DNA from 2 places in the Nocardioides sp. NPDC051685 genome. Region 1 is predicted to be linked to the other one. Evidence: riboswitches for the same ligand, from Rfam matches in the RefSeq annotation. Region 1 holds a riboswitch; the other holds the start of a gene.
What was found. Region 1 has a riboswitch for glycine ahead of gcvP (aminomethyl-transferring glycine dehydrogenase). Riboswitches for the same ligand answer to the same signal wherever they lie in the genome.
Positions count from the first base shown of each region.

Region 1 (14,802 bases):
GGAGAACCCGGGCTGCGTGACCTTCCGCGACCCGCTCGTCTTCACCTCGCGGGTGACCCGCGGCATGCGGATCCAGCGCGCCACCACCGTCGCCCACGAGATGGCCCACCAGTGGTTCGGCGACCTGGTCACGCCCCAGTGGTGGGACGACCTGTGGCTCAACGAGTCGTTCGCCGAATACATGGGCAACCGGGTGACCGCCGAGGTCACCGAGTACGACGACGCCTGGGCCGACATGTCCTACGCCCGCCGCCAGTGGGGGCTGACCGCCGACCAGCGCGGCTCGACCCACTCGGTCGCCGGCAACGGCGCCGAGGACGCGGTCTCGGCACTGCAGAACTTCGACGGGATCTCCTACTCCAAGGGCTCGGCGATCCTGCGCCAGCTGGCCGCCTCCCTGGGCGACGAGGTCTTCTTCGCGGGCGCGATCGACCACTTCACCCGGCACCGGTTCGGCAACGCGACGATGCACGACCTGTTCGCGTCCTGGGCTTCCGCGGCGGCTGCCGCGGGGGTCGAGTTCGACCTCGACACCTTCACCTCCCAGTGGCTGCTCACCGCCGGACCCGACACTCTCTCGTGGGACCCGGCGAAGATGGTCGTCAACCGCACCGCGCCGTCGTTGCACCCCGCCGACCGCTCCCACACCTTCCGCGCGGCGATCCTCAACGGCACGCAGTGGACCACTGAGGAGATCACGGTGAGCGGTGACCAGACGCCGCTCCAGGTCGCCGCCAACGCGGTCGTGCTCGACCCCTACGACGACACCTGGGCCGCCGCGATCCCCGACTGGGAGACGGTCCAGGCGCTCAAGGCAGCGCTTCCGGAGGTCACCGACGGCGGCCTGCGCGCGGGGGTGTGGAACAACCTGCGCAGCGCCTGGTTCAACGCCGCGGTCGACCCGGCCGACGTCATCGACATCGCCGAGGCGTCGCTGCCGATCGAGGACATCGAGGACACCCCTCGCCGCACGATGCCGTGGCTCTTCGGGTCCGTGGTGCCGCTGGCACCCGCCGGGGCTCGCGAGCGGCTGCACGAGGCGGCTCTTCGCAAGCTCGACGAGGTCGCCCCCGGCTCGGAGCTGCAGCTCTCGGCCTACCGCACGGCGATCCGCTCGGCGACCTCCGAGTCGCTGCTGCGGGGGTGGCTGGCCGCTCCCCCGGTCGGCATCGAGACCGACCTCGACCTGCGCTGGCGCATCCTCGCCAAGCTCGCCGAGAACGGCTTCGCGTCCCGCGAGGAGCTGCAGGCCGCTTACGACGCCGAACCCGCCAACGATGCCCGCATCCACCTCAACGGCGCGCTGGTCAGCATTCCCGACGCGGAGGCGAAGGCGTACGGCTGGTCGGTGTTCACCGGCGAGACCGACCTGCCCAACTACGACATCCTGGCTGCCGGGCGGGCGTTCTGGACCGGTCCGGCCGAGCTCACCGAGGGCTACGTCGAGCGCTACTTCGCCGAGCTTCCCGCCACCGCGGAGAAGCGCTCGGGCTGGAGCCTGGCCGAGGCCGCCGAGGCGTTCTTCCCGAGCCGGTCGGTGACCGAGCAGACCCTCGCTGCCGCGCGGGCCGTCATCGAGCTGGATCTGGACCCGGGCGTACGCCGGCGGGTCTCTGACGCGGCCGACAACCTGCAGCGGCAGCTGGCGGTGAAGGTGACCTATCCCGCGTAGCCGAGGCGTCGGCGGTGAGTCGGCGACACGAGTGTCCGTGCTCACCGATAGTTTTCGTTTCATGCGGATCCTGCACACCTCCGACTGGCACCTAGGCCGGTCCTTCCACCGGGAGGGCATGCTCGGGCACCAGGCGGCGTACGTCGACCATCTCCTCTCCGTGGTGGAGCAGGGAGAGGTCGACGTGGTGTGCGTCTCGGGTGATGTGTACGACCGTGCACTTCCGCAGGTCGACGCCGTGCGGCTGGCCTCGGAGGCGCTCGCCCGCCTGGCCGCCTCGCGGGCCAAGGTCGTCATCACCAGCGGCAACCACGACTCGGCCCAGCGACTCGGCTTCGGCTCCGAGCTGATCGACGCCGCCGGCATCTTCATCCGCACCGACCTGGCCGGGGTCGGCCGCCCAGTGATGCTCCCCGACGAGCACGGCGAGGTGGCCTTCTACGGTCTCCCCTACCTCGATCCCGACGCCGCCAGGGCGTCGTGGGGGCTGGAGTCGCGCTCCCACCAGGCGGCGCTGGGCGAGGCGATGCGACGGGTCCGTGCCGATCTCGACGGGCGCGGTGGCCGAAGCGTGGTGATGGCCCATGCCTTCGTCACCGGGGCGGAACCCTCCGACTCCGAGCGCGACATCTCCGTCGGCGGCGTCTCGATGGTGCCCGCCAGCCTCTTCGAGGACATCTCCTACGCCGCCCTCGGCCACCTCCACGGCCGCCACACGATCACGGACACGGTGCGCTACAGCGGCTCACCGCTGGCCTACTCCTTCTCCGAGGCCACCCACCTCAAGGGGTCCTGGCTCATCGATCTCGACGAGTCCGGTTTCGTCGCCAGCGAGTTCGTGGAGGCGCCGGTCCCGCGCAAGCTGGCCAGGCTGCGAGGCACGCTCGAGGAGCTGCTGAGCGACCCCCGCCACGAGGTCCAGGAGCAGTCGTGGCTGCAGATCACCCTGACCGACCGGATCCGCCCGGCGCAGGCCATGGAACGGCTGCGGAGGCGGTTCCCGCACACCCTCGTGCTGGGTTTCGAGTCGACCGCGCCGGTCCTGGGTGCGCTCTCGCAGCCCGACCCGGCCCGGCCGCGACGCGACATCGACCTGGTCACCGAGTTCGTGGCCGAGCTGCGCGGCGAACCGGCGGCCAAGGCCGAGCTGGCCCTGCTGCAGACCGCCGTGGACGCCTGCTGCGAGGACCCCGAGGTCGACTCCCTCGACTCCGCCGCCGGCGGGGCCGAGGAAGAGGAGTGGCTCGAGGTGCTCTTCTGATGCGCCTCCACCATCTGGAGGTGACCGCGTTCGGCCCGTTCACGGGCACGGTGGAGGTCGACTTCGACCAGCTCTCCGAGGCCGGGCTCTTCCTGCTCTCCGGTGCCACCGGCGCCGGCAAGACGAGCGTCCTGGACGCGGTCTGCTTCGCGCTCTACGGCGACGTCCCCGGCGACCGTTCGGTCGCCAAGCGGCTGCGCAGCGACCAGGCCCCGGCCGAGGTCGCCACCCGCGTCGTCCTGGAGGCGACGCTCGCCCAGCGACGCTTCCGGATCACCCGCTCGCCGTCGTGGGAGCGGCCCAAGCGGCGTGGCGCCGGCACCACGACCCAGCAGGCCTCCGTCGTGCTCATGGAGCAGGTCGGCGAGGAGTGGCGCACCCTCACCACCCGCCTCGACGAGGCCGGCCACCTGGTCTCGGACCTCCTCGGGATGACGCTGACCCAGTTCGTGCAGGTCGCGATGCTCCCCCAGGGCCGCTTCCAAGCCTTCCTGCGCTCCAGCGCCGAGGAACGCAAGCGACTTCTCGAACGACTCTTCCGCACCGAGCGCTTCGCCGATGTCGAGCGCTGGCTGCGGGAGCGCCGCGTCGAGCTCAGGCGCCGCTCCGAGGAGCTCAACGCCGGCGTCGCCGAGGTGGTCAGCCGGATCAGCGAGACCGCCGCGGTCACGCTCCCGGAGGACTGGGACGTCCACGACCTCGGCCTCCCCGCCGGTGACGGCGCGATCGCCACCTGGGCCCACACTCTGGCCGAGGAGGCCACCGAGTCGCAGGCCGTCACCTCCGGCGCCGCGATGGAGGCCCTGGCCGCCGAGTCGGAGACCCTCGCCGCCCTCGACGCCGCCCGCGCGATGGCCGAGAAGCAGCGCGGCCTCCGCGCCGCTGCCGCCGCCGAGAGCCGCCTCGTCGCCGCGGCCGAGGAGCAGGAGGAGCGGGTACGCCGCGTGGAGGCCGCCCAGCGGGCCGAAGCCGTGGCCGGGGTCAGCGAGCTCGCCGACCAGGCTCGGCGCGAGCATTCGAAGGCGGCAGCGCTCGCCCCGAGCGACCTGACCCTGAGCGATGCCAAGGCAGCGGTCGACCAGGTCTCGGCACGGCTCACCCACGCCCGTGCCCTCGTGCCGGTCCAGCGCCGCCTCAGCGAGGTCGGCCGCGAGCTCGCGACCACGGGGGTGCAGCGGGACCGCGTGCTCACCCAGATGCGCGAGCAGGCACGGCTCGCCGAGGAGCTGCCCCAGCAGACCGAGGCGCTCACCGCGGAGCTGGCCGCGGCCACCGAGGCCGCCGAGGCGATCCCGCTGCTGCGCGCTCAGGTGGCGGCACTCACCGAGGTCGGCCGGCTCACCCGCGATCTCGCCGATGCCCGAGCCAGGCACGAGTCGGCCAGGACGGCCGCCATGGAGGCGCGCACCCGCTATCTCGACGTACGCCAGGCCCGGCTGGACGGCATCGCCGCCGAGCTCGCCGGTGCGCTCGCGGTCGGCGCGGACTGCCCGGTGTGCGGATCCCACGAGCATCCCCACAAGGCCTCCCCCGCCGACGGTGCCCCCGACGCGGCCGCCGAGAAGGCGGCGCAGGCGACCTATGACAACGCCAGCGCCGAGGAGCACGCCCGCGACCAGCACGTGCGCGACCTCACCACCCGGCTCCAGCTCGCCCAGGAGGCCGCCGGCGAGACCGACGAGCCGGCAGCGTCACTGGCCGAGCGCCTGGCCGGCCTGGAGCGTGCCGCCGCGCGCGAGCCGAGCCTGCGCGCCCAGCTCACCGCCGCCGAGGAGGCGAAGGCCCGCTCGGCGACGCTCCGTGCCGAGCTCGAGACCCGCGCCGCCGAGCTCGAGACCACGCTGCGTCATCTCACCGGCGAACGCGAGCGGCTCGAGGAGCAGCTGCGCGACGTCCGGGGCGACCACCCCGATCTCGACGCCCTCCTCACCGCGCTCGACCGTGATCACCGAGCGGCCTCCACCGCCTTCGAGCGCCTCGAGGCGGCCGCGCGCGCAGCCGAGGCGCTCGCCGGGGCTGAGAACACCCTCTCCGCCACCGCGGTCAGGGCCGGCTTCGACACTCCGCAGAGCGCCCTCGCCGCCGCGCTGCCGCCGGAACGGGTCGCCGCGCTGAACAGCCAGATCAAGACGTACGCCGACAGCCTGGCGGCCGCCCGAGCGACCCTCGACTCCCCCGGGGCTGCCGAGATCCTGGCCACCGACGAGCCCGACCTGCCGGCGCTCACCATCGCCCACCGCACGGCCGCCGACGCCGCCGACGCGGCCCGTTCCGCGGCCGACACCGCCGCCACCCGAGCCGCCCGCCTCGACTCCCTCCAGCGCGACCTGAACCGGGCGCTCTCGACCTGGGCACCCGTACGCGACGACCTCGAGATCGCCGCCCGGATCGCCTCGTTCGCCGAGGGCAAGAGCAGCGACAACCAGCTCCAGATGAGCCTGTCGGCCTACGTCGTCGCCTACCGGCTCACCCAGGTCGTCGCGGCCGCCAACGAGCGGCTGGCGAAGATGAGCGACCAGCGCTACGCCCTGGAGCACTCTGCGGCCAAGGGCGCCGGCGACCGCCGCGGCGGCCTCGCGCTGATGGTCCGTGACGACTGGTCCGGCGAGTCGCGCGACCCCGCCACGCTCTCCGGTGGCGAGACCTTCGTGGTCTCCCTCGCCCTGGCGCTGGGTCTGGCCGACGTGATCATGAACGAGGCCGGCGGCCAGATGCTCGACACCCTCTTCGTCGACGAGGGCTTCGGCTCCCTGGATGCCGACACTCTCGACGACGTCCTCGACGTCCTCGACACCCTCCGCGAGGGCGGCCGCATCATCGGCGTGGTCAGCCACGTCACCGAGATGCGCGAGCGCATCCCCACCCAGCTGGCCGTCGTCAAGCGTCGCGAAGGCTCGGTCCTCGAGCTCCAGACCACCTGATCCCGACCGGCGCAAGCGACCCCGCGGACCTTCGGAGCCGTTCGCAGGGCGAGTATTTGACCTTGAGGTCTAATACTCGCTACATTAGAAGCATGGGAAGGCCGAAGAACTTCGAACCGGACGCAGTCATCGCGCAGGCGATGGAGACGTTCTGGACCAAGGGCTACGCCGACACCTCCCCTGCCGAGCTCGCAGAGGTGACCGGGGTGGCCAAGGGCAGCCTGTACCACTCCTTCGGATCCAAGCGTGAGCTGTTCGGCAAGGCTCTGGACCTCTACCACCAGATGCAGATCGAGCGGACCAAGGAGTTCCTCTCGATGCCAGGCGCCACCAGGGAGCGCATCCGCGCCTACCTCACGATGCTCGTGGACGCAGACCTGGACGGGCCAGTCAAGCGCGGATGCCTGGCCCAGAACACGGTCGGGGAGCTCCGTGGACGCGACCCGGAAGCCACCCGCGCGGCACGCGGCGTCGCGGAGGGCATCATCGAGCTGTTCGTCGCCCGCATCCAGCAGGGGCAACTGGACGGTGACATCGACCGGGGTATCGACGCCAGGGCGCAGGCGCTGTCCCTCTACGCCACCCTCGCCGGACTGCGTGTCATGGCCAAGACATTCGACCGGCAGTCGCTGTATCGAGTCATCGACACGGCTCTCGCGGCCATCTGACGCAGCACACTTCGCGGCAGTCTCTTGCGCCCGAATTTTTGACCTCTAGTTCAATAATCTGCAACTCCCAGGAAAGAGAAGATCATGAACGAACTCCCCGACACGACGTACACGAGCACTTGGAGCGAAGGCCGCGGTGAGGTGCGGTTCTTCACTCGGTCCGATGGCTCGCGGTTGCGCTACTACACCGTGGGTACCGGCCCCGCCCTTGTGCTGCTGCACACCGTGCGCGGCCAGCTGGACTACTTCCAGCGGGTGATTCCGCAGTTGTGGGACCACTACACGGTCTACGCGCTGGATCTGCCCGGGATGGGATGGTCCGACATCGTGCCAGGCGCACGATACGAGGAGCCGCAGCTGCGGGCCGCGGTCGTCGACTTCGTCCGCGGACTGGACCTTCACGACGTCACCCTGTCCGGGGAATCACTCGGCGGCGCCCTGTCCCTGTCGGCATCGGTCGACCTGAAGGACCGGGTCAGCCGGATCGTTGCGTTCAACAGCTACGACTACCCCCAGGGCGCCGAGCGGGGAAACTGGATCGCCCGGTTCATCATGACCGCCGTGCGGATGCCGGTGCTGGGTCCGCTCTTCGCCCCCGTCGAGCCACTGCCCGTCCTGCGGACCATCCTGCAGGGTGGTTACGTCGACAAGAGCAAGCTGCCCGAGGACTTCGTCGCAGACCTGATCAGAAGCGGCCGCAGGCAGGGCTACGACAAGGTGGCTCGAGGGACCTACCGCAGTCTCAAGGGATTCGACCGGTCCAGGGAGCGTTACCCGCAGGTGTCGGCTCCTGTCACGCTCGTCTACAGCGAAAACGACTGGTCCCGGCCTGCCGAGCGAGACCGCGTGGCCGACGCGCTGGCCGACGTCCACCGCATCACCCTGCCCCGCACCGGCCACTTCTCCGCACTGGAGCGCCCCGACGACGTGGCGCGGATCCTGCTCGACGCCGCCTGACCCAAGCAATCACCCTTCCGCCAACACGCGGAGAAATGAGGACGAACCATGACTCAAGTTATCCCTCACCTCGTCAACCGGCTTGTCATCGACGCCGATGACACCTTCGACAACGTCCGTCAACGCTACGAATCACTGGTACCCGCCATCGATTTCGTCGAACTCGTCGAGGTGGTCAAGACAGGTGACCTCGAGGCACTGCATGCCTACACCGCCGACCGCACACCCCATTCGTTCGCCATCTTCTGGACCCTGGACACGTCGCCGGTGATGCGGCTGTCAGGACACCAACTCCGCGCCGTCACCTACCTGATGGGGAACAACGTCATCGCGGAGACCATGTTCCGCCACGACCCCGGCATCATGCTGTACGCCCCGCTGCGCACCGCGATCTACGAGACCGCCGCTGGAGGCGTACAGATCAGCATCGACCAGCCCTCGAACAAGTTCGCCAGCTTCGGCGATCCCCGAATCGCCGAAGTCGGAGCACAACTCGACGCCAAGGTCGCGAACCTGCTCCGTCTCATGGGACTTCCGGTCCCACCGGAGCTGATCACAGCCTGACCTCACGTCGTGCCGATGCCGCAGGAGAGACAGCTCGTGCTCGTTCTCCGCAGGCGAAAATTTGCCCGGCGGTCGAGAGCTGTTACCTCCCATCCATTCCCCCGGAGTGACGTACGTCACTAGCCTGAGGCGGCTCCGCACCGCGGAAGCCGTCCCAGACCACCCGGAGGTTTCCCGTGCCTCGTCTCACCAGCTCTCGAGCTGGCAGGTCTCCGGTGCGGTCGACAAGACCGAGTGGGCCAACCAGATCCGCACCGTCTCCACCGCGAGCGGCAACTACTACATCCAGGAGAGCCTGCACCCCAACTACTGGGGCCAGCTGGCCCTGCGTAACTGCCTGCGCCAGGCCTACAACGGCGGCGCGCCGAGGTCCGGCACCTGCACCCACGGCACCGGGCTCAACGCCAACGGCGAGCCCATCATGACCCTCAGCTGAACCTGCCGAGCCGTCACTCCGGTCGGCCGAGTCCTCACTTGGGTGACGGCTCGGCCGACGTACGTGACGCCTCGGCGGTTACTCGGCGAACGACTCGACCGGCGGGCAGGAGCAGACCAGGTTGCGGTCGCCGTAGGTGTTGTCGATGCGGGCGACGGGAGGCCAGTACTTGTCGGGGTCGATGCCGCGGGGGAAGACGGCCTCCTCGCGGGAGTAGGGGCGGTCCCACTCCCCGACGAGGGCACGGGAGGTGTGCGGAGCGCCGCGCAGGACGGAGGTCTCCGCGGTCCACTCGCCCGAGGCCACCCGGTCCACCTCGCCCTTGATCGCGATCATCGCGTCGATGAACCGGTCCAGCTCGGCGAGGTCCTCGGACTCGGTGGGCTCGACCATGAGCGTGCCGGCGACCGGGAAGGACATCGTCGGGGCGTGGAAGCCGTAGTCGATGAGCCGCTTGGCGACGTCGTCGACAGTGACACCCGTCTCCTTGGTCATCGGCCGCAGGTCGAGGATGCACTCGTGCGCGACCAGGCCGGTCTCGCCGCGGTAGAGCACCGGGAAGTGTTCGTTGAGGCGGGCGGCGACGTAGTTGGCCGACAGCACGGCGGCCGCGGTGGCACGGGTCAGACCCTCGGCGCCCATCAGCCGGATGTAGGCCCACGAGATCGGCAGGATGCCCGCCGAGCCGTACGGCGCCGCCGAGATCGCGCCGATGCCCGAGCGCTTGGAGGCGTCCGGGTGCAACGAGTGCGACGGCAGGTAGGGCGCCAGGTGGGAGCGGACCGCCACCGGGCCGACCCCCGGGCCACCACCGCCGTGCGGGATGCAGAAGGTCTTGTGCAGGTTGAGGTGGGAGACGTCGCCACCGAACTCGCCGGGCTTGGCGTAGCCCAGGAGCGCGTTGAAGTTGGCGCCGTCGATGTAGACCTGACCGCCGGCCTCGTGGACCAGGGAGCAGACCTCGGTGATGCCCTCCTCGTAGACCCCGTGGGTCGAGGGGTAGGTGACCATGATCGCCGCCACCTTCTCGCCGTGGTCGGCCAGCTTCGCGCGCAGGTCGTCCAGGTCGACGGTGCCGTCCTCGGTCGACTTCACGACCTGGACCTTCATGCCCGCCATCGCTGCCGAGGCGGCGTTGGTGCCGTGGGCCGAGGACGGCATCAGGCAGATGTCGCGGTGACCCTCGCCCTGCGCCTCGAGGTAGCCACGGATCGCCATCAGGCCGGCGAACTCGCCCTGCGAGCCGGCGTTCGGCTGGATCGAGACCTCGTCGTAGCCGGTGACCTCGGCCAGCCACCCCTCCAGCTCCCCGACGAGACGCGCGTATCCGGCGGCGTCCTCGGCGGGCACGAACGGGTGCAGGTCGGCGAAGCCGGGCAGCGAGATCGGCTCCATCTCGGTGGTCGCGTTCAGCTTCATGGTGCACGAGCCGAGCGGGATCATGCCCTTGTCGAGCGCGTAGTCGCGCGCGGAGAGCTTGTGCAGGTAGCGCAGCATCTGGGTCTCGCTGTGGTGCGCGTTGAAGACCTCGTGGGTGAGGTAGTCGGTCGTACGCTGCAGACCCTCGGGCAGCGCGCTCGCCGTGGTGCGGTCGATCTCCTCCAGGTCCACGCCCGAGACGCCGAACGCGTTGAGCACGGCCGACAGGGTCGAACGGGTGGTTGCCTCCGAGGTCGAGATGCCGACCGTATCTGCGTCCACGAGACGCAGATGCACGCCGAAGCGACGCGCCGCGGTGACCACATCGGCCGCCCGCCCGGGCACGGTGACGCCCAGCGTGTCGAAGAACGTCTCCGAGACCAGCGGCAGCCCGGCCGACCGGAGCGCGGCGGCCAGCACGGCGGCGTAGCGGTGGGTGCGGGTCGCGATCGTCTTCAGCCCGGCGGGGCCGTGGTAGACGGCGTACATCGAAGCGCCGACGGCGAGCAGCACCTGCGCGGTGCAGATGTTGGAGGTCGCCTTCTCGCGACGGATGTGCTGCTCACGGGTCTGCAGCGCGAGCCGGTACGCAGGCCGCCCCTCGGCATCGACGGAGACGCCGACCAGGCGACCGGGCAGGTGACGCTCGATCCCCTCGTGGACGGCCATGTAGCCGGCGTGCGGGCCGCCGTAGAAGAGCGGGATGCCGAAGCGCTGGGTCGAGCCGACGACGACGTCGGCGCCGAGGGCGCCGGGCGACTCCAGGACGGTCAGCGCGAGCAGGTCGGCGGCGACGACGGCCAGCGCACCACGCTCGTGGGCGGTGTCGATGATCGGCTTCAGGTCCGGCACACGCCCGGAGGCGCCGGGGTACTGCACCAGCACGCCGATCACATCGCCCTCGGGCAGCCCCTGGGAGAGGTCGGCGACGACGACCTCGAGGCCCATCGCCTCGGCGCGCACCTTGACGACCTCGATCGACTGCGGCAGCGCGTCGGCGTCGATCACGAACGGGCCGGATCCCTTCCGGTTGGCCCGGTGCACGAGAGCCAGCGCCTCGGCGGCCGCGGTGCCCTCGTCCAGGAGGGACGAGTTGGCCACCGGCAGGCCGGTCAGGTCACCGACCATCGTCTGGAAGTTGATCAGCGCCTCGAGGCGACCCTGGGAGATCTCGGGCTGGTAGGGCGTGTAGGCGGTGTACCAGCTCGGGTCCTCGAGCACGTTGCGACGGATCACCGGCGGCGTGATCGTGGCGTGGTAGCCGAGCCCGATCATCGCCTCACCGGGCTTGTTGGACGCGGCGATCTCGCGCGCCAGCGACGCGACCTGCGCCTCGGTCAGCGCGGCCGGCAGGTCGAGGGACTCCACCGAGCGGATCCCCGCCGGGACGGCGGCGTCCATCATCGCTGCTACCGAGTCGTACCCGAGCCGCGAGAGCATGCTCGCCTCGTCGGCGGCCGAGAGCCCGACGTGGCGCTCCACGAACGGGGAGGCGGCATCGAGCTCGGACAGGGTGGGCGTGTCGGACACAGTGGCTCCTGAGGGCATCTAAGACAACTCGTAAGCCCTCCCCCTCTGTCACCGCACCTGTGCAGCTTCAGAGTTGCCTGGTCCGCACAGTCGTGGGTGCCTGAGAGTTTCCGGGGAGGAATTGCCCCTTCGGCGCCCCAACGAGTGGGGCTCTCCCGTGCGGGATGGTCAGCACCACCAGCATAAACGACAGGGCCTCGTGGTCCCGCCTCTGCGGGACCACGAGGCCCTGTGTCGACTGAGTCCTACGTCACCCGGCGTTGCGGGCGGCGCGGCGGGCGGCCAGCTCGTCGGCGGCCGACGCGACCTGGTCGCCGTCGTCGGCCGTACGCTCGCTGGGCAGCTCGGAGAGGGTCCCCTCGATCTCGCGCCAGACGCCGCCGATGGCGATGCCGAAGACGCCCTGCCCACCCTGGAGCAGGTCGATGACCTCGTCGTTGCTGGTGCACTCGTAGACCGAGGCGCCGTCGCTCATCAGGGTGACGCGGGTCAGGTCGTCGGTGCCCCGCTCACGCAGGTGCTGCACGGCGGCACGAATCTGCTGGAGCGAGATACCGGCGTCCAGGAGTCGCTTGATCACCTTGAGGATCAGGATGTCGCGGAAGGAGTAGAGCCGCTGGGTGCCGGAGCCGGTGGCGCCGCGCACGCTCGGCTCGACAAGGCCGGTGCGCGCCCAGTAGTCGAGCTGGCGGTAGCTGATCCCGGCCGCGTTGCAGGCCGTCGGACCGCGGTAGCCGGTGTCGCTCGGCAGTGGCGAGACATCGTCGGTGAAGAGAAGGCCCTGCTCGTCAGCCTGCTCCGCCGCGCGTTGCGCGTCGTCGGCGCCGTGGCCGGGCTTCTGCTCGTGGTCGAACACGATGTCCTCCATCGTCTACTCCGTTGAGCGTAACTCCACTCGGGGAATGAACGGCTGCGGCGGGGGGACCACATCGTTGGAGTTACAACAGAGACAACTACAAGGTAAGCGCCGCAAGGTCCCTGGTCAAAGAACCCCCTCCGGCGTGTCGCTGGGCCTAACCCTCAAGCAGAGGCTGAGGCTTTGCGCGCCCCGCCGGTGGCGACCAGCGCCGTCAGCAGCAGCACGACGGCACCGACGAGGAGGCAGACCCGCATCCCGGGCAGGGTGAGGATGCCGGTCGCGCCGGCACCGAGACCCCCGAACACGGCGACCGCGATCGCGCCACCCGTCTGCCGAAAGGTGCTGAGCGCACCGGTGGCGACACCCACCCGGGCGGGCTCGACGGCGTCGATCAGGTCAGCGGTGACGAGGGTGATCGCCAGGGCTCCGCCGGTCGCGAACGGGACCAGGAGGACGAGGACCAGCCAGACCGGAGTGGTCGTCGCGAGCGGGAGCAGCACGAGCATCGCCACCCCCAGGATCAGTTGGCCCCCGACGATGAGCGGACGCCGGCCGACGACATGCGCCAGCCGCGGTGCCACGATGTTGGCGCAGGTGGTGAGGGCCGCCGGGATGACGAACATCAACCCGGCCTCCGCACCGGTCCAGCCCCGCACCTGCTGGTAGTAGAGGCCGAGCAGGAAGATGCCGCCGTAGAACCCGAAGTTGATGCCGAACCCGGAGACCAGGGCGACCGCCACCCTGCCGCGGGCCAGCAGGCCGAGCGGCAGCACCGGCGCCGCGGAGCGGCGCTCGACCACGACGAAGGCGACGGCTGCCGCAGCCGATGCCGCCGCTGCGAGCAGGGCGCCCGTGTGCCAGCCGGTGTGACCGGCCTCGATGACGGCGTACGTCAACGTGGACAGCGCGACCACGGCGAGCGCCTGGCCGGGGAGGTCGAGCGGTGCGCGGTGGCGCAGCTGCCCGATCCGCAGGCCGGCGAGCAGGGCCACGATCAGGATCCCGATCGGCACGTTGACCAGGAAGACCCAGCGCCAGCCGGCGTACTCGCTCAGCAGGCCACCGGCCACCGGCCCCAGCGCCATCGCCGCCGATCCCCCGATCGTCCACACCGCGATGGCCTGCGCGCGGGCCCGGGCGTCGTCGTAGGCCGCCCGGACCAGGGCGAGCGAGGCCGGCATCACCAGCGCCGCGGCGGCACCCTGGAACACCCGCGCCGCGATGAGCACCGGCATCACCGGGGCCGCCGCGCACGCCAGCGACGCAGCGGTGAACAGCACGACACCCAGCCCGTAGGCGCGCACCGGACCGATGCGGTCGGTCACCGCGCCCGCGGAGAGCATCAGCGCCGCGAACATCAACGTGTACGCGTCCACCACCCATTGCAGGCCGGCCATCCCTCCGCCGAGATCCCGGTGCAGATAGGGCAGGGCGATGTTCACCGCGGAGACGTCGACGGTGATCACGGTGAAGCCCAGCAACGCGGCCAGCAGCGCTCGAACGCTCCCCGCCGGCAGCGCAGCCAGGTGTCGTGTCGACGTCTCGTCGGCAAGTACGGTCATCGGGTTCCTCCTCAGGATCGTCCTGCCGAAGAGTCTGGCCGCGCGTCGCGCGATGAGGCAGACCGCGCGATGCCGAGGTGCCGCCAGGGGTGGGTATGACACGGCCCCTCACATCGCGGCGACGTACGGCACACTGGTGGGGATGAGCGAGATGGCTGCGACTGAGCTCGGGCGCTACCTGCGGGCCCGCCGCGCACGGGTGACCCCCGAAGAGGCAGGTCTGCCCGCAGGCACGGGAGTGCGGCGTACCCCGGGGCTCCGGCGTGAGGAGCTGGCTGCCCTCGCGGGCGTGTCGGTCGACTACTACACCCGGCTGGAGCGCGGCCGCGAGACCAACCCGTCCACGGCGGTCCTGGACTCCCTGGCCCGTACGCTGCGCCTCACCGGCGACGCCCACCAGCGCCTGCACGAGCTCGCCGAGGTCGCCTCCGGACGCTTCAGCGAGCCGCGGGCGACGACCGACATGACCGTACGTCCCTCGGTGCTCGTCATGCTCGAGACCCTGCGGCCGCTGCCCGCCTTCGTGGTCAGCCGGCACAACGACATCCTCGCGACCAACCGGCCCGGACGGCGGCTCTACCCCGGCCTGTGGGACGGGCCCGGCGAGCACCGGAACCTGACCCGCTACCTCTTCCTCGACCCGGTCGGGCGACATCTGCTCGACCCGTGGCGCGAGACGGTGGCCAGCTCGGTGGCCAACCTGCGCGCCGTCGGCGGCACCGACGTCGACTCACCCCGTCTGGCCGCGCTGGTCGGCGAGCTGCTGCTCAAGTCGCCGGAGTTCGCCGAGATCTGGGAGCTCTATGACGTGTGCGAGCGCAGCGGCGGCACCAAGACGTTCGAGCATCCGCGAGTGGGCCGGATGACGCTCACCTACGAGGTCATGCAGCTCGCCCGCACCGGCGGTCAGCGCATGGTCGTCTACCAGGCCGAAGCCGACACGGTCGACGAGA
Region 1 covers NZ_JBITCR010000002.1:171,998-186,799, forward strand. The annotation lists gene pepN (aminopeptidase N) at 1-1,672, shown strand, start outside; gene ACIA03_RS05965 (exonuclease SbcCD subunit D) at 1,734-2,933, shown strand; gene ACIA03_RS05970 (AAA family ATPase) at 2,933-5,854, shown strand; gene ACIA03_RS05975 (TetR/AcrR family transcriptional regulator) at 5,947-6,522, shown strand; gene ACIA03_RS05980 (alpha/beta fold hydrolase) at 6,607-7,479, shown strand; gene ACIA03_RS05985 (DUF302 domain-containing protein) at 7,528-8,043, shown strand; gene ACIA03_RS05990 (hypothetical protein) at 8,150-8,479, shown strand; gene gcvP (aminomethyl-transferring glycine dehydrogenase) at 8,558-11,446, opposite strand; glycine riboswitch at 11,506-11,596, opposite strand; gene ACIA03_RS06000 (MerR family transcriptional regulator) at 11,679-12,296, opposite strand; gene ACIA03_RS06005 (MFS transporter) at 12,449-13,849, opposite strand; gene ACIA03_RS06010 (helix-turn-helix transcriptional regulator) at 13,992-14,802, shown strand, end outside.

Region 2 (14,802 bases), on a different contig from region 1:
TGTCGTCGCTGATGATGCTCCAGTCGACGGTGACCTCGGAGCCGAAGACGCCGTACTCCACGTAGGTGCCGAGCTTGCGCAGCACGTTGAGCCCCTGGAGCACCGCGGAGGGGTGTCCGGTGCCCTCGAGGTAGACGTCGGCGCCGTAGCCGTCGGTGATCGAGCGGACGAATTCGACCGGGTCCTGCTCGGCGATGTTGACGATGTCGGTCGCGCCGCACTTGATGGCCAGGTCCAGCTTCTCGGGCGCCATGTCGAGGGCGACCACGCGTGCGGGCGACTTGGCCGCGGCGCCGGCGATCATGCCGAGGCCGATCGGCCCGCAGCCGGCGACCACCACGACGTCGTCGAAGCTGATCCGGGCCCGCTCGACGGCGTGCAGGGAGCAGGACAGCGGCTCGGCGAACGCCGCATGCGCGGGAGGCAGGTCCTTGCTGATCCGGTGCACCAGGGAGGCGGGGGAGAAGACCATGTACTCGGCCATCGCGCCCGGGGTGCTGCGCTTGAAGCCGAACATGTCGTGCGGCCCGCACATCCAGTACTCCCCGCGCCGGCAGTAGCGACACTCCCCGCACGGCACGATCTGCTCGGCGACGACCCGGTCGCCGACCTCGACTCCCCACCGCCTGCGGGCCTCCTCGTCGAGGGCGACGACCTCGCCGGTGAACTCGTGTCCGGGGATGACGTCGGTCTCGGCCCAGGCGGGCCGGTTCTCGTCACCCCAGAACTTCGCGGCGCCGTGGTAGCACTTCAAGTCGCTCGCGCAGATGCCGACGGCCTCGACCCGGATCAGCGCCTCGCCGGGTCCTGGGACAGGGATCGGGACCTCCTCGAAGCGGTAGTCCTCGGGCCCGTGGCAGACGACTGCCTGCATCGTGCGCCGGTCGAGCTCTGAAGTTGCCTGCGTCATGGGGACCTCCAGTTAGTGATCTTGATCACTCGAACTCGTCCACCGTCCCACAGGTCGCGAACAAATGTCCAGAACAGATTTTCACGAATGGTCGAATCCGTGGGCGCGGCTGTGGAAGAGTGGTGCCGTGGAGAACACAGGCGGAGCGCACGGCCACCAGCCGATCCTGGAGGCCGCAGGGGCGGGCAGCACACGCTTCACCCCCGAGGTCATGCACGCGGCGGCGACGCTCTACTACCTCAAGGAGGCGACCCAGGCCCAGGTTGCCCAGCAGCTCGGCATCAGCCGCGCGACCGTCAGCCGGGTGCTCTCCGAGGCACGTCGCACGGGCATCGTCCGCATCGAGGTCATCGACCCGGCGACCCGGCGTGCCTCCGAGATGGAGGAGCGGCTCTGCGAGGCCCTCGGCCTCGCCAGGGTGTTCGTCGCTCGCGGATTCCACCGCTCGCTCACCGGAGCGGCGCTCGCCGCCCGGCTCGGCGAGGCGCTGACCGAGATCGGACTGAAGGCCGGCGACGTGCTGCTGGTCTCCTCCGGTCGCACCGTGTGGGAGGTGAGCCAGGAGGCGCTGCCGTCCTTCCCGGGGGTCGTGGTGACGCCGACCGTCGGTGGACAGGACGAGCCCGAGGCCTGGTACCAGACCAACGAGATCACCCGGATGTTCGCCGAGCAGCTCGACGGCCGTCCGGTCTTCCTCTATGCCCCGGCCCAGCCGGGCGCCGACCTGCACCGGCTGCTGCTCCAGGATCCGAGCACGCGTCGCGTACTCGACCTGTGGAGCCAGGCGCGGGTGGCCGTGCTCGGCATCGGCGCGCCGCCGCTGACCCGTGAGTCGCTGCCCGGCTACGTGCCGCGCGACGCGCCCTGGCTACGGGAGGCGGCCGGCGACATCTGCACCAGGTTCTTCGACGAGGAGGGGCGGCCGTTGCCCTATCCCGAGGAGTTCCTCATCGCCACGACCTACGAGGTGCTCAGGGCGATCCCGCACACCATCGCGATGGCGGTCGGTCCGACGAAGGTGCCCAGCATCATCGCGGGCGCGCGGGCCGGCTGGTTCGACACCCTGATCACCGACGAGGACACCGCGGTCCGGATGCTCGACAAGCTGGGGTGAGTGCCTACACCCGGGCGGTCATGATCTCCGTTGTCATGATCTGGGCGAGCGCGGCGTCGGAGGCGAGCTGGGCGTCGCGGTCGTAGGTCGAGGTGAACGCGAGGAGCTCGTCGGCGCCGGTGGTCTCGGCCAGTCGGTCGATCCGCCTGCGAACCGTGTCCGGGGAGCCGGCGGTGGTCCGCGCGAGATGCGCCTCGACCCGCTCGCGGACCTGGTTGGTCCATGTCTGTGACCGGATCGCGGCGACCGGCTCGAGCGGACCGAACTCGCCGGTCTGCCGCGACCGGGCCATCGCCCACGCCTCCGGTAGCGCGAGCTCCGCCGCCTCGGCGTCGGTGTCGGCGACGAGCACGTCGACCGAGATCGTCACCGAAGGCTCGGTCGCTCGCGAGGAGGGCCGGAAGTCTTTCCGGTACGCCCTCAGCAGCTCGTCCAGCCGCGGGCTGTCCAGCACCGGACCGCCCACGACGACCGGCAGCCCGAGCTCTGCCGCGAGGGCGACTCCGCGCCCGGTCGCCAGCACGAACATCGGGATCCGGTGGGCGGCCGCCGGGCGCGCGGTGACCGCGGCGGTGTGGTCGAGATAGTCGCGCAGCTCCCCGATGTCCTCGGCGAACGTGTCCGGGTCGTCGAGATCCTGCCGCAGCGCGCGGCGTACGGGTGCGGTGAAGCCCAACGTACGTCCCAGGCCCAGGTCGATCCGGCCGGGATAGAGCGCGTCGAGCATGAGGAACTGCTCGGCCACGACCAGCGGCTGGTGGTGGGGCAGCATGACGCCGCCCGAGCCGAGCCGGATCGTGGAGGTGTGCGCGCCGAGCGCGCCGAGCAGCACCGGCGGCGACCCGGACGCGATCCCCGGCACCGCGTGGTGCTCGGCGACCCAGAACCGGTGGTAGCCGAGCTGCTCGGCCGCCACTGCCCGCTCGATCGTGTGGGTCAGCGCAGCTGCCTCGGGATGACCCACCCGCGTACGGGAGCGGTCCAGCATGGAGAGTCTCACAGCAGACTCAACCACGCCGGAACCCCGACACTTCCCCCATCCGTGGCCAACGCTCAGGTCGGCGTCTCGCTGCTGAGGAACCACACGGTCGTGTTCGGTGGCAGCTGGTGGCCATCGATCGGCGTGCTGGCGAAGAGGATCGTCCCTTCGGGCAGGGGCACCGGCTGTGGTCCGAAGTTGGTGATGCAGTGCCAGCCCTCGGGTCGAATGAAGTGGAGCACCTGAGGTCGGGGCTCGCTGTGCCAGGCGAAGCCGCGAGCTCGCAGCTTCGACCGGAGCGCGAGCGCACGTCGGTACATCTCGAGGGTGGAGTGGGGGTCGGCCTCCTCGACGGAGACGGAAGACTCGGCGAACCACTGGGGCTGTGGGAGATGCGGAGTCCCGCGCGAGAAACCGAACGACGGCCCGGCACTGGTCCACGGGATCGGAACCCGGCAGCCGTCGCGGCCCTTCCGTGTGCCCCCGGACCGGCGAAACTCGGGATCGTCGATGACCTCTGCGGGGAGGTCTCCGACCTCGTGCAGGCCGAGCTCTTCGCCCTGGTACAGGTAGACCGAACCGGGCAGCGCCAGCGTGAGCAGGGTCGCGGCCCTCGCGCGTCGAAGCCCGAGGTCGCGGTCGAGCGGTGGCACGGTGCCGTCGCTGAGCAGCCAGGCGGCAGCCGCCTTCCGCGGACTTTCCTCGGCGCCCGGCAGCCCGTAACGGGTTGCATGGCGTACGACGTCGTGGTTGGACAGCACCCAGGTGGTGGAGGCCTCGGCGTTCTCGATGACCTGCCGGTTGATGCGGGTGCGGAACTCCTCGGCGTCCCAGGCGGCCTCGAGGAGGTCGAAGTTGAACGCCTGGTGGAGCCTGTCGGAACGTACGTACCGGTGCCGGCGCGAAGGCGCGACACAGGCCTCCGCCACGGCCATTCGCGGCGGGTCGTAGTCGTCGAGGACTCGCCGCCACTCGATGTAGATGTCCTGCACCTCGTCGCGGTCCCACAGCGGGTGGGCACCGTCGGCGTCGGCCAGGTCGGGGAGCTTCGCCGTGGGCGTGAACGGCTCGGTGAGGTCCTTGGCGAGTCCGTGAGCAACATCGATACGGAACCCGTCGACGCCACGGTCGGCCCAGAAGCGCAGCGTGGCGAGGAAGTCGGTACGCACCTCCGGGTTGTCCCAGTTCAGGTCGGGCTGCTCGGGCGCGAACATGTGCAGGTACCACTGGCCGTCCGGAACCTGGGTCCAGGTGGGCCCGCCGAAGATGGACTCCCAGTCCGACGGTGGGTTGGCCCCGTCCGGGCCGGTGCCGTCACGGAAGACGTACCGGTCACGAGCCGGCGAGCCCTTGGGGGAGGCCAGGGCCTCGGTGAACCAGGCGTGCCGGTTGGAGGTGTGGTTGGGGACGATGTCGATGATCACCCTGATCCCGGCGCGGTGGAGCGCGGTCACCATCTCGTCGAAGTCGTCCAGGGTGCCCAGCCGGGGGTCCACGTCGCGGTAGTCGTCGACGTCGTAGCCGCCGTCGGCCAGAGCCGAGGGGTAGAACGGGCTCAGCCAGACCGCGTCGATGCCGAGGAGGGTCAGGTAGGGGACGCGGGAGGTGACACCGCGGAGATCGCCCAGGCCGTCGTCGCCGGAGTCGGCGAAGCTGCGGGGATAGATCTGGTACACGGCGGCATCGGTCCACCAGTCGGAGTTCATGGCAATAGTCCTTGTGTGGTTGAGTTGGAGGCTGGTCATCCCTTGGTGGCTCCCTGGAGGAGGGCCTTGGTGAACTGGCCCTGGAGCAGCAGGAACACGATGATCGTGGGCGCCATGAGGAGCAGCGCGCCCGCGTTGAGCAGCACGATGTCGGTGCTGTACTTGGACTGGAACGCCTGCAGGGCGCCGGCCATCGTGCGCTTGTTGGGGTCGTTGACCAGGACCAGGGCGAGCAGGAAGGTGTTCCAGGTCGACAGGAACATCAGCAGCACCAGCGAGGTCACGGCCGGCGTGGCCAGAGGCAGATGGACGTGTCGCAGGGCTTTCCACGGTCCGGCGCCGTCGAGCGAGGCGGCCTCGGTCAGCTCTGCCGGGGAGTTCACGAAGTGAGCTCGCATCCAGAACACGGCGAACGGCATGTTCAGGCCGATCAGCGGCAGGATGAGACCGAGTTGGCTGTCGAGCAGACCGAGCTGGTTGACCTGCTGGTAGAGCGGCACGATCACGATCTCGTAGGGGAGCGTGAGCGTGAGCAGAAGGAGGAGGTAGAACGCTCGGCCCAGTGGGATCCTGAGCACGGTGATGGCGTACGCCGCCATGGTCGCGATGAGCACGGAGAGCGGCACCACGCCGAGCACGATGAGAGTGCTCGACTTCAGCAGCGTGGTGACGTTGGCGACGGTCCAGGCGTCGACGAAGTTGTGCCACTGCGGGTCGGACGGCCAGGACAGGCCGTTGGGGATCGTCCCCTGCGGCGCCAGCGCCGCCGAGAGCATGCTGACGAGCGGAACGATGGAGTACAAGCCCGCGATGAGGATCAGGGCGATGCCGGGGCCCCGGTGGCGGAGCGTGGGTGCGCGAAGTACGGACGGTGTTACGACGGCCACGGGTCAGTCCTCTCGGAAGAGACGTTGGAGCGGTAGGACGATGGCGACGATGAGCAGCGCCAGGACCACGGCGAGGGCGGAGGCATCACCGAGCCGGCTCTCGTTGAAGGCGAGCTCGTAGACCTTGACGCCCGGGACCATGGTGGCGCCGCCGGGGCCGCCTTGGGTTGCCAGGTAGACCACGTCGAAGCTGGCAAGTGCACTGATGATCGTGACCGTCGTGCACACCCCGATCTCCTGCTTGAGGCCGGGGACGGTGATGTGGCGGAAGCGTGCGACCGCTCCGGCTCCGTCCAGCCGCGCCGCCTCGTACAGGTGGGCTCCGATCTTGCCCACACCCGACATCAGCAGCAGGGTGCAGAACCCGGTCGACAGCCAGGTGCCGATGAACCCGACCGCCACCAGCGCCCAGTCGAAGTCGCCCAGCCAGGCGCGAGTGAACCCGCCGAGGCCGATCAGGCGCAGAACCTGGTTGACGACACCGTTGTCGGCGTACATCCATGTCCAGGCCACGCCCGCTGCGGCCCCGGGGATGATCTGGGGGAGGAACAGCACGGTGCGCGCCAATGCCCCGGTGAACCGGCCCTGGATCGACTGCATCGTCGCTGCCGCCACCAGGCCGAAGCAGACGGGGAGGGCGGTGAAGAACAGGATCAGGACGAGCGCATGGAGCAACGGTTCCAGCAGATCGGGGTCGGTGACGATGGCACGGTAGTTCTCCAGCCCGACCCAGGTGGACGGACCGATGCCGTTCCAGTCGTAGAGGGAGAACCAGACCGACCGGAGGATCGGGCTCAGGTTGAAGAACCCGTAGAAGGCCAGGGCGGGGAGCGCGAAGAGCCAGCCGCTCCAGCGCTTCGCCGTCGAACGACTCCGCGGGCGCGGGCGGGCCCGTCGTCCCGGCTCGGTGATCCTCACTGGCGGTGTGGTCGGGGCGGGTGCGCTGACGTCGGTCATCATCGGTCCTGCAGGCCTCGCTCGTAGGACTTCTGAAGGTGCTCGACCACGTCCTCGGGGTCGGCCTTGCCGCTGACGAGCAGCTGTAGCTGTGCCGACAGCTCGGTGTTCACCGCAGGTACGGAGTTCTGGATCCAGGTGAAGAACCCCTCGGACGCGGTCACGGCGGCGTATCCGGCTCGGATCTGGCTCTCGACGTCGGACTCCAGGCTCAGCGGGGTCTGGTCGGTCGCGTCTGCTGCCGCGTACCCGTTGTCGGTCGCGACCGCGGCGGCCTCAGGGGTGGTGAGGAAGTCCAGGAACAGAGCAGACGCATCCTTGTTGTCCGAGCGTGAGGCGATGGAGAAAGCCAGCGTGTTGGCGGTCATACTGATGATCGGGCCGCCGGCCTCGACGGGCGGGATCGGGAAGATGCCGTACTTGCCGTCGAAGGACGCCGGCAGCGCTTGTGTCATCCAGGTTCCCTGGACCATGAACAAGCCCTTGCCCGCGGCGAACCGGCCGTAGGACGCGTCCTGGTTGATCGCGTTGGCGTCTGCGTTGAAGTAGCCGGCGTCGGCCCACTTCTGCAGGCGGGCGGTGGCCTCGGTCGCCTCCGCGGTGTCGAGAGAGGCGCCGGGCTTGCGCCACGCCACGTCCAGAACTGACTGCGCCCCCATGTAGTTGCCCAGCAGGAGGTTGTACAGATGCCCGATGAGACCGTCGGCGTTGGAAGCGACGATCGGCGTGATGCCCATCGCCTTGGCCTTCGCCATCACCGCCTCCCACTCATCGAGGGTCTGCGGGATGTCCGACATCCCGACCTTCTCGGCCAGCTCGCGGTTGTAGAACACCCCCGTCAGCGGGCCCGCCGCGCCACCACCGACGTAGAGGGATCCGGTGCCGGTCTCGCCGTCGCGGACGCGTCCGGCGTCGAGAACGCTGGCCGGCACCTTCTGGCTCCACCCGTACGCGTCGTCATAGGCATCCAGGTTGGTGACGAGCCCGTCGCGGACCGCGCCGTTCAGGTCCCCCACGACGGCGAGGTCCGGCGGGCTGTCGGAGGCGAGCAACCGGGGGAGCACCGTGTTGTAGTTGTTGTCGGCCTCGACCTGGAGCTCGACCGTGATGGCCGGATACTTCTTCATGAAGGCGTCTGCCAGGGCCTGCTGGTAGTCCTTGAGGCCGGCACCGGTGAAGAGCGTGATCGTCGCTTCCTGATCGCCGACGTCGGTTCGTACGCTCGTCGGACTCGCATCCGTCGCAGGCGCCTCGCCGCCTGGCCCGGCGCACGCCGACATCGACGCCACCGCGACCATCGCAGCTGCCACCCCCAGGGCCCTCAATCTTCGCATCGGCCTCATGTCCGCTCCTGTCTGCCGGGCTGGAATCGTTTCCAGTCATAACTGTGATCCCAGTCACGTCATCTTGTCAAGGCCGGAAGTGTGAGCATGAATGTGGTGACGGTGATCTCCTGGAAACGTTGCCAGTCGATCGCGTATCATGCTCGACATGGACTCTGAGCAGCCGCGCGAGCTGACGTTGGCCGACATCGCTCGGATAGCCGGGGTGGGCCTCGGGACCGCGTCACGGGCGCTCAGCGGCATGCCCAATGTCTCTCCCGCGACACGGCAGAAGGTTCTGGAGGTCGCGAAGAAGCACGCCTACGTCGTTTCCCCTGATGCCTCGAGGCTCAAGAAGGGGTCCACGGGCCGGGTCGCGGTCGTGGCGCCGCATCTCTCGCGCTGGTTCTTCGGTGCGATCCTCGAAGGCATCGAGTCAGTGCTGCGCGAGTCTCAGTTCGACGTACTGCTCTACCACGTGGGCAACCTGGAGGACCGCAGGTCCTTCTTCGAGCGGCTACCCGCCCGGAGAAAGGTCGACGCCGTTGTCGTCGTGGGTTTCCCGGTCGAGGAGGCCGAGCGCCGGAGCCTCGAGCTGATGCTTGGTGTCCAGGTCATCGCCGCCGGGGGCCAGCACGAGGTCTACCCGCACGTCTGCATCGACGACCTCAAGGCCGGCAGCCAGGCGATGGGGCATCTGCTCGGGCTCGGCCACCGGCGGATCGCGATGATCGAGGCGATTGACCCCGACCAGCCTCGCCAACCCTCCGGGCGAAGTCGCGCCTACCATCTCGCCCTGGCCGACGCGGGGATCGAGCCCGACCCGACGTTCGTGGTCACCACCGACTGGGGTGGCGAGGAGGGCGCCGCGGCGATGGCCCAGCTGCTCTCATCGTGCGAGCTCCCCACCGCCGTCTATGCCCACTCCGACGAGGTCGCGTTCGGTGCCATGCGCACCATCCGGGACGCCGGTCTGCGGATTCCCGAAGACATCTCCATCATCGGCATCGACGACCATCCCCACGCCAGCCTCCTGCACCTGACCACCGTCAAGCAGGACGCTCGCCTACAGGGCGTTCTCGCTGCCCAGATGCTCTTGGGCATCTTGCGCCACGAGGAAGGCACGGCGCTGTCCGTCACGGTCGACACCCAGCTGGTGATCCGTCGGACCACCGCTGCTCCGCGGCCTGCCTGAACGAGCAGTCATGCGTGGGCGGATGGCGGAGCCTGATGCATCCGGCGAGGCGGCGTTGGATCCGGATGAGTCGTATCTGCTCCGGTGTGGCGAAGAACGCACTCGACAGGGGTGCGATGCGGGCCACACATGCGCTGTCAAAGCCCCGGATCTGGCTAGGCTGATGTCTTCGGTAAAGCGATGACAGGAGCGGCTGGGTAATGGATCAAGACGTGCTTCGGCACGCACCGCTTTTCAGCGAGCTGGACGACGAGTCGATGACGGCGATGCTCGCGATGATGGATCGGACACGCCTCCGGCGTGGCGAGGTGCTGTTCCACGAGGGAGACGCCGCCGACCGGCTCTACGCGGTCGTGAACGGCAAGGTGAAGCTGAGCCGTGCCTCGGCCGGCGGGCAGGACAGCCTGCTGGCGATCCTGGGGCCCGGCCAGGTGTTCGGCGAGCTGTCGCTCTTCGACCCGGGCCGACGCTCCTCGACGGTCACGGCCGTCACCGACGAGGTCGAGCTCGCCTCGCTGTCGCACGACGACCTCCTGCGTCTGCTCGACGGACGCCCGAGCGTGACCCGCGGCCTGCTTGCGCTGCTGTCGGGTCGCCTGCGCCGGGCCAACGACGTGATCGGCGACCTGGTCTTCGCCGACGCGCCCCGCCGGGTGGCCAAGGCGCTGCTGGATCTCGCCGAGCGGTTCGGTGAGAAGACCGAGGAGGGCGTCCACGTACGCCACGACCTGACCCAGGAGGAGCTCGCGCAGCTCGTCGGGGCGGCTCGGGAGACGGTCAACAAGGCGCTCGCCGACTTCGCGGCCAAGGGCTGGGTCAAGCTCGAGTCACGAGGCGTGATCATCACCGACATGGAGCGGATCGTCCGTCGAGCCGGCTGAGGCGGCGTCATCGGGCCAGTTCGGCTACCTCGCGCAGGGCGGCGATCGCTTCGGTCTCGGCGGGCTGAGGAGAGGTGTCCGGCCAGTCCTCGACCATGCGTTGAGCCCATTCGGACCACCGGATGACCGTTTCGGTCTGGTCCCACATGAACCGGAACACCAGCGCGTTGACGTGCAGCCGGTCCGGGAACGGGCCGCCGGTCTCGACCAGGTCGGCCGCCAGCGCGGCGTGATGGTCGCGGGCTGCTTCAGCCTCCTGGCGGATCGAGCGCAGCGTGGCGAGCAGCTCGTCCTTGCCGCCCTGCTCGGCGAACAAGACCTTGACCAGTCCCTCGAACTCGACCAGCGGCATCGTGCCGGGTTGCGCGAGCCAGTGGCGGAGCTCGGCACGGCCGGATTCGGTGATCCGGTAGACATTTCGAGGCCGGCGTCCGACGTACTCACGTGTGGATTCCGCCCAGCCCAGGGCGACCAGCTTCTTCGGTTCCTCGTAGATGTGGCTTTCGGCGCGCGGCCAGTAGTACCGGATGCTGCGTCGCATCTGCTGCGCCAGCTCGTAGGTCGACCAGCTGCGGAGGGCTAGCAGGCCGAGAATCACGTAGCTCGTGGTCGTTGCTTTTCGCACTTGACGATACTCCAAACTGGAGGGTACATTTCCTCTAGTTTGGAGTATAGGCGACATCACGAGACTCCCCACCCGAACACCTTTGAACCTGCGGATGCATGACGCGGAGCGGGACGCGCCTCTACGAGCGGATCGGTTTCCATCGGGCCGCGGAGTACGACATCGAGACCGGTGACATGTCCGGTGACCGGCCTCTTCCGCCGGACGTGACCTCGGGGCGCAGGCGTTCCGGCTGACACTCGACAAGGAGTGATCATCATGGACAGATGTGTCCTCATTCAGTCCAGCGACGGCGCGCCGGGCGCGACCGGGGTCACCTACGCCGCCGGGGTCTCCGCAGTAACAGCGGGCTCCCGAGGGCTCTGCCTCGAGCTGGCTACGCTCCCGCCCGAGACCGTCGCGAACGCGCATATGCATGCCGAGCACGAGTCCGCCGCCTACGTGCTCAGCGGTGAGCTGACGTTGCGGTTCGGCAGCCGGCTGGAGCACGTGATCGTCGGACGTGCGGGCGATTTCCTCTACATTCCGGCTGGTGTACCCCACAGGCCGGCCAACGCGAGTACCACAGCCCCAGTCGTCGCCGTGCTCGCGCGAACGGACCCCAACGAGCAGGAGAGCGCGATCGTCATGCCCGAGCTCGACGCCCTCCCCGAGGAGTGATTGCGATGAAGATCGAAGCCAAGCTCGACGAGCTGGGCCTGCGGCTGCCCGCCCCTTTAGTCGCGCCGCCGGGCATCGTGTTGCCCTTCGCCTGGGTGCGGACACGGGGAAACCGCGCCTACATCTCCGGGCACGTCCCGCTCAACGACGACGGCACACTGGCGCAGCCGCTGGGCAAGGTCGGGACCGACGTGAGTCCAGAACAGGGCTACCAGGCGGCCCGGCTCGTCGCGCTCGCCCACCTGGCCAGCCTGAAACGGGAACTCGGCGACCTCGACCGCGTCACTGCGTGGCTCCGGGTGTTCGCCATGGTCAACGTGGCCGCGGGATTCAACGCCACGCCGAAGGTCACCAACGGCTACTCTGACCTGATCCTCGAGCTCTACGGGCCCGAAGTCGGCAGGCACGCCCGGTCGTCGATCGGTATGGCGATCCCGCTCAACGCCCCGGTCAACTGCGAGGCCGAGGTCGAGATCGACGGCTGATCACGCCGAGCCACCTGGTCAGAGGCTGACGCGGATCAGCTGGCGCAGCCGGCGAAGGCCCTCGGTGCTCGGTCGTTCGGCCGGGGCGAGGGCATCCGCGAGGCGATCGCGGACCGCGTCGGTCTCGAGCTCCAGGCCGATGGCCACGAGCTCGCTCGCCGTGCTGGGCGTCCGCGCCGCGGCGACGTGGGCGCTGCGGCCGACCAGATTCACCTGGTAGCTGCGCGGGCCCTGCCCGGTCGCGACAGCGACGGTCCCCTTGACCCGGTACGCCGTCGCCGGCGGCTCCTCGAGCAGGTCGAGCAGCCGGGCCGGCTCGATGGTGCCCGGGGTCGTCACGGTGACCGCCCGGGCATGCTGATGGGCCTCGTGCGAAGCGGCCGCCTCGCGCAGCAGCGCGGCGATGGGCAGCTCGTCGGGCGGGTCCTCGCTCACCGCGGCGTCGTAGACGAGTCGCGGGTCGATGCGGCCGCCGACGGCGTACGCGATGTGGACCTCCGGGTTGTGCTCCCGCACGCGCTGCTCGATGCGGGCGAGCATCTCCTCCCGGTCATGGGCCGGCACCAGGTCCGTCTTGTTGACGACCACCAGGGTGGCCGCCGCGAACCGGACCGGTGCCGGGCCCCGCCCGTCGTCGAGGGTGTCGAAGTAGGCGGCGGCGTCGACGACCTCGATGAGTCCTCCGCGGCGTACGCGCTCGACACCGCTGAACCGGACCAGCTTGGCCAACGTGCCGGGCTCGGCGATCCCGCTGGCCTCGACGATGACGACGTCGAGCGCGAGCCGCGGGTGGGTCAGCTTCTCCAGGGCGTCGTCGAGGCCGCCGGCGTCGGGCAGGCAGCACAGGCAGCCGCCGGCGATCGAGGCCGGCTCGTCGATCTGTCCGGTGACGAGCCCGGCGTCGACGTTGATGTCGCCGAAGTCGTTGACGACCACGCCCACCCGGGCGCCGGGCTGGCGCAGCAGATGGTTGAGCAGCGTGGTCTTCCCGGACCCGAGATGGCCGGTGAGGATGACCACGGGGACCCGGGTGCTGGCGTTGGTCGGTGGCACCGAGCCATCGTAGGTCGTCATCTTGACGGCCGAGGTGGCCAGACCTAGGTTTGCCGCACAACTTCACATCCGCCGTTCGAACTGCAGCGGGAGAGTCCTCGCCCATCCCGGGTGAGGCGCCGAAGGAGCAAACCTCCCCAGAATCTCTCAGGCCCCATGACCGCTGTGGTGAGGCGACCTCTGGAAAGACAGGATCCGATCGATCCTGCACCCACGGTGCAAACCGCCCCAGTCGGGCGGTGAAGCTCTCAGGTAGCGATGACAGAGCGGGGAGGTCACCCGTCCACGGGTGCCGCTGTCGGCACCCACCACCAGGGAGCCTCCCGCACACATGACCTCACCCGTCCCTACCCCTCTGCACGAGATCCACCAGGCGCTCGGCGCCTCGTTCACCGACTTCGCCGGCTGGAGCATGCCGGTCCGGTACGGCTCGGAGACCGCCGAGCACCATGCTGTCCGCACCACCGCGGGCCTCTTCGACCTGTGCCACATGGGCGAGATCGAGGTGACCGGGCCCGAGGCCGGGCGCGCCCTCGACCATGCCTTGGTCGGCCGGCCGTCCGCGATCGGCATCGGCCGCGCACGCTACTCGATGATCTGCGCCGAGGACGGCGGCATCATCGACGACCTGGTCGTCTACCGGCTCGCGCAGGAGCGCTACCTGGTCGTCGCCAACGCCAGCAACGTCGGCGTGGTGGCTCCGGCCCTGGTCGAGCGTTCCCAGGGGTTCGATGCCGTGGTCCACGACGCCTCCGCGGAGTGGGCCTTGATCGCGGTCCAGGGACCGGCATCGGCGGCGATCGTCGCGGCGCTGACCGAGCTGGACGTCCCGTCCCTGCGCTACTACGCCATCGACGCCGGCACGGTCGCCGGCGTCGAGGCCCTGCTCGCCCGCACCGGCTACACCGGCGAGGACGGCTTCGAGATCTACTGCGCGCCTTCGTCGGCCACTGCTGTCTGGGAGGCGATCACCGAGGCCGGTACGCCGCACGGGCTGCAGCCCGCCGGACTCGCCTGCCGCGACACCCTCCGGCTCGAGGCCGGCATGCCGCTCTACGGCCACGAGCTGGACCGCGACACGACCCCCTTCGAGGCCGGCCTCGGCCGGGTCGTCTCCTTCGACAAGCCCGACGGCTTCGTGGGGGAGGCCGCCCTGGCCGTACGCCGCGACGAGGGCCCGCGCAGCGTGCTCGTCGGCCTGGTCGCGGCCGGGCGCCGGTCCCCGCGGGCCGGCTACGCCGTCGTCGACCCGGCCACCGGCGACGAGGTCGGTGTGGTGACCAGCGGGTCCCCGTCCCCAACGCTCGGTCGCCCGATCGCGATGGCGTACGTCCGGCCGTCCCTCGCGACTGCCGGCACCAAGGTCCAGGTCGTCGTGCGCGGCAGCCACGAGGACGCCGAGATCGTCGACCTTCCCTTCTACTCCAAGAAATGAGCACAGCCATGACCAACCCGACCCACCTGTCCTACACCGCCGAGCACGAGTGGCTCGAGACCCGCGGCGACGTCGCCCGCGTCGGCGTCACCGCCTTCGCCACCGAGGCGCTGGGCGACATCGTCTTCGTCGAGCTGCCCGAGGTTGGCAGCAAGATCACCGGGGGAGAGAGCTGTGGCGAGCTGGAGTCGACCAAGTCGGTCAGCGACCTGTTCGCGCCCGCCGACGGCGAGGTGCTCGAGGTCAACGCGGCCGTCGTCGAGGACCCCGCGCTGATCAACAGCGACCCGTTCGGCGCCGGCTGGCTCTTCGAGATGCGCGTCTCGGGCGCCCCCGAGCTGCTCGACGCCGCGGCCTACGACGCTCTGATCGAGGAGTGAAACGCCGTGACCGCTGACCTCAGCGGGACCCCGGTCGTGGCGATGACCTTGAGCACCTTCGACCTGTATTCGATCGGCATCGGGCCGTCCTCCTCCCACACCGTCGGACCGATGCGCGCCGCGAAGACGTTCGTCGACGGCCTCGTCGCGGACGGTCTCTCGGACGCGGTGACGCGGGTGAAGGCCGAGCTCTACGGCTCGCTCGGCGCCACC
Region 2 covers NZ_JBITCR010000011.1:10,243-25,044, reverse strand. The annotation lists gene ACIA03_RS24560 (alcohol dehydrogenase catalytic domain-containing protein) at 1-874, opposite strand, end outside; gene ACIA03_RS24555 (sugar-binding transcriptional regulator) at 1,038-2,024, shown strand; gene ACIA03_RS24550 (LLM class flavin-dependent oxidoreductase) at 2,029-3,039, opposite strand; gene ACIA03_RS24545 (glycoside hydrolase family 13 protein) at 3,078-4,709, opposite strand; gene ACIA03_RS24540 (carbohydrate ABC transporter permease) at 4,745-5,596, opposite strand; gene ACIA03_RS24535 (carbohydrate ABC transporter permease) at 5,600-6,553, opposite strand; gene ACIA03_RS24530 (ABC transporter substrate-binding protein) at 6,553-7,896, opposite strand; gene ACIA03_RS24525 (LacI family DNA-binding transcriptional regulator) at 8,045-9,070, shown strand; gene ACIA03_RS24520 (Crp/Fnr family transcriptional regulator) at 9,271-9,951, shown strand; gene ACIA03_RS24515 (PadR family transcriptional regulator) at 9,959-10,576, opposite strand; gene ACIA03_RS24510 (hypothetical protein) at 10,675-10,812, shown strand; gene ACIA03_RS24505 (cupin domain-containing protein) at 10,835-11,236, shown strand; gene ACIA03_RS24500 (RidA family protein) at 11,242-11,721, shown strand; gene ACIA03_RS24495 (CobW family GTP-binding protein) at 11,740-12,774, opposite strand; glycine riboswitch at 12,852-12,947, shown strand; gene gcvT (glycine cleavage system aminomethyltransferase GcvT) at 13,106-14,209, shown strand; gene gcvH (glycine cleavage system protein GcvH) at 14,218-14,589, shown strand; gene ACIA03_RS24480 (L-serine ammonia-lyase) at 14,632-14,802, shown strand, end outside.
Region 2: it holds a riboswitch for glycine, as region 1 does, so the genes downstream of both, gcvT (glycine cleavage system aminomethyltransferase GcvT) here and gcvP (aminomethyl-transferring glycine dehydrogenase) in region 1, are expected to answer to the same signal.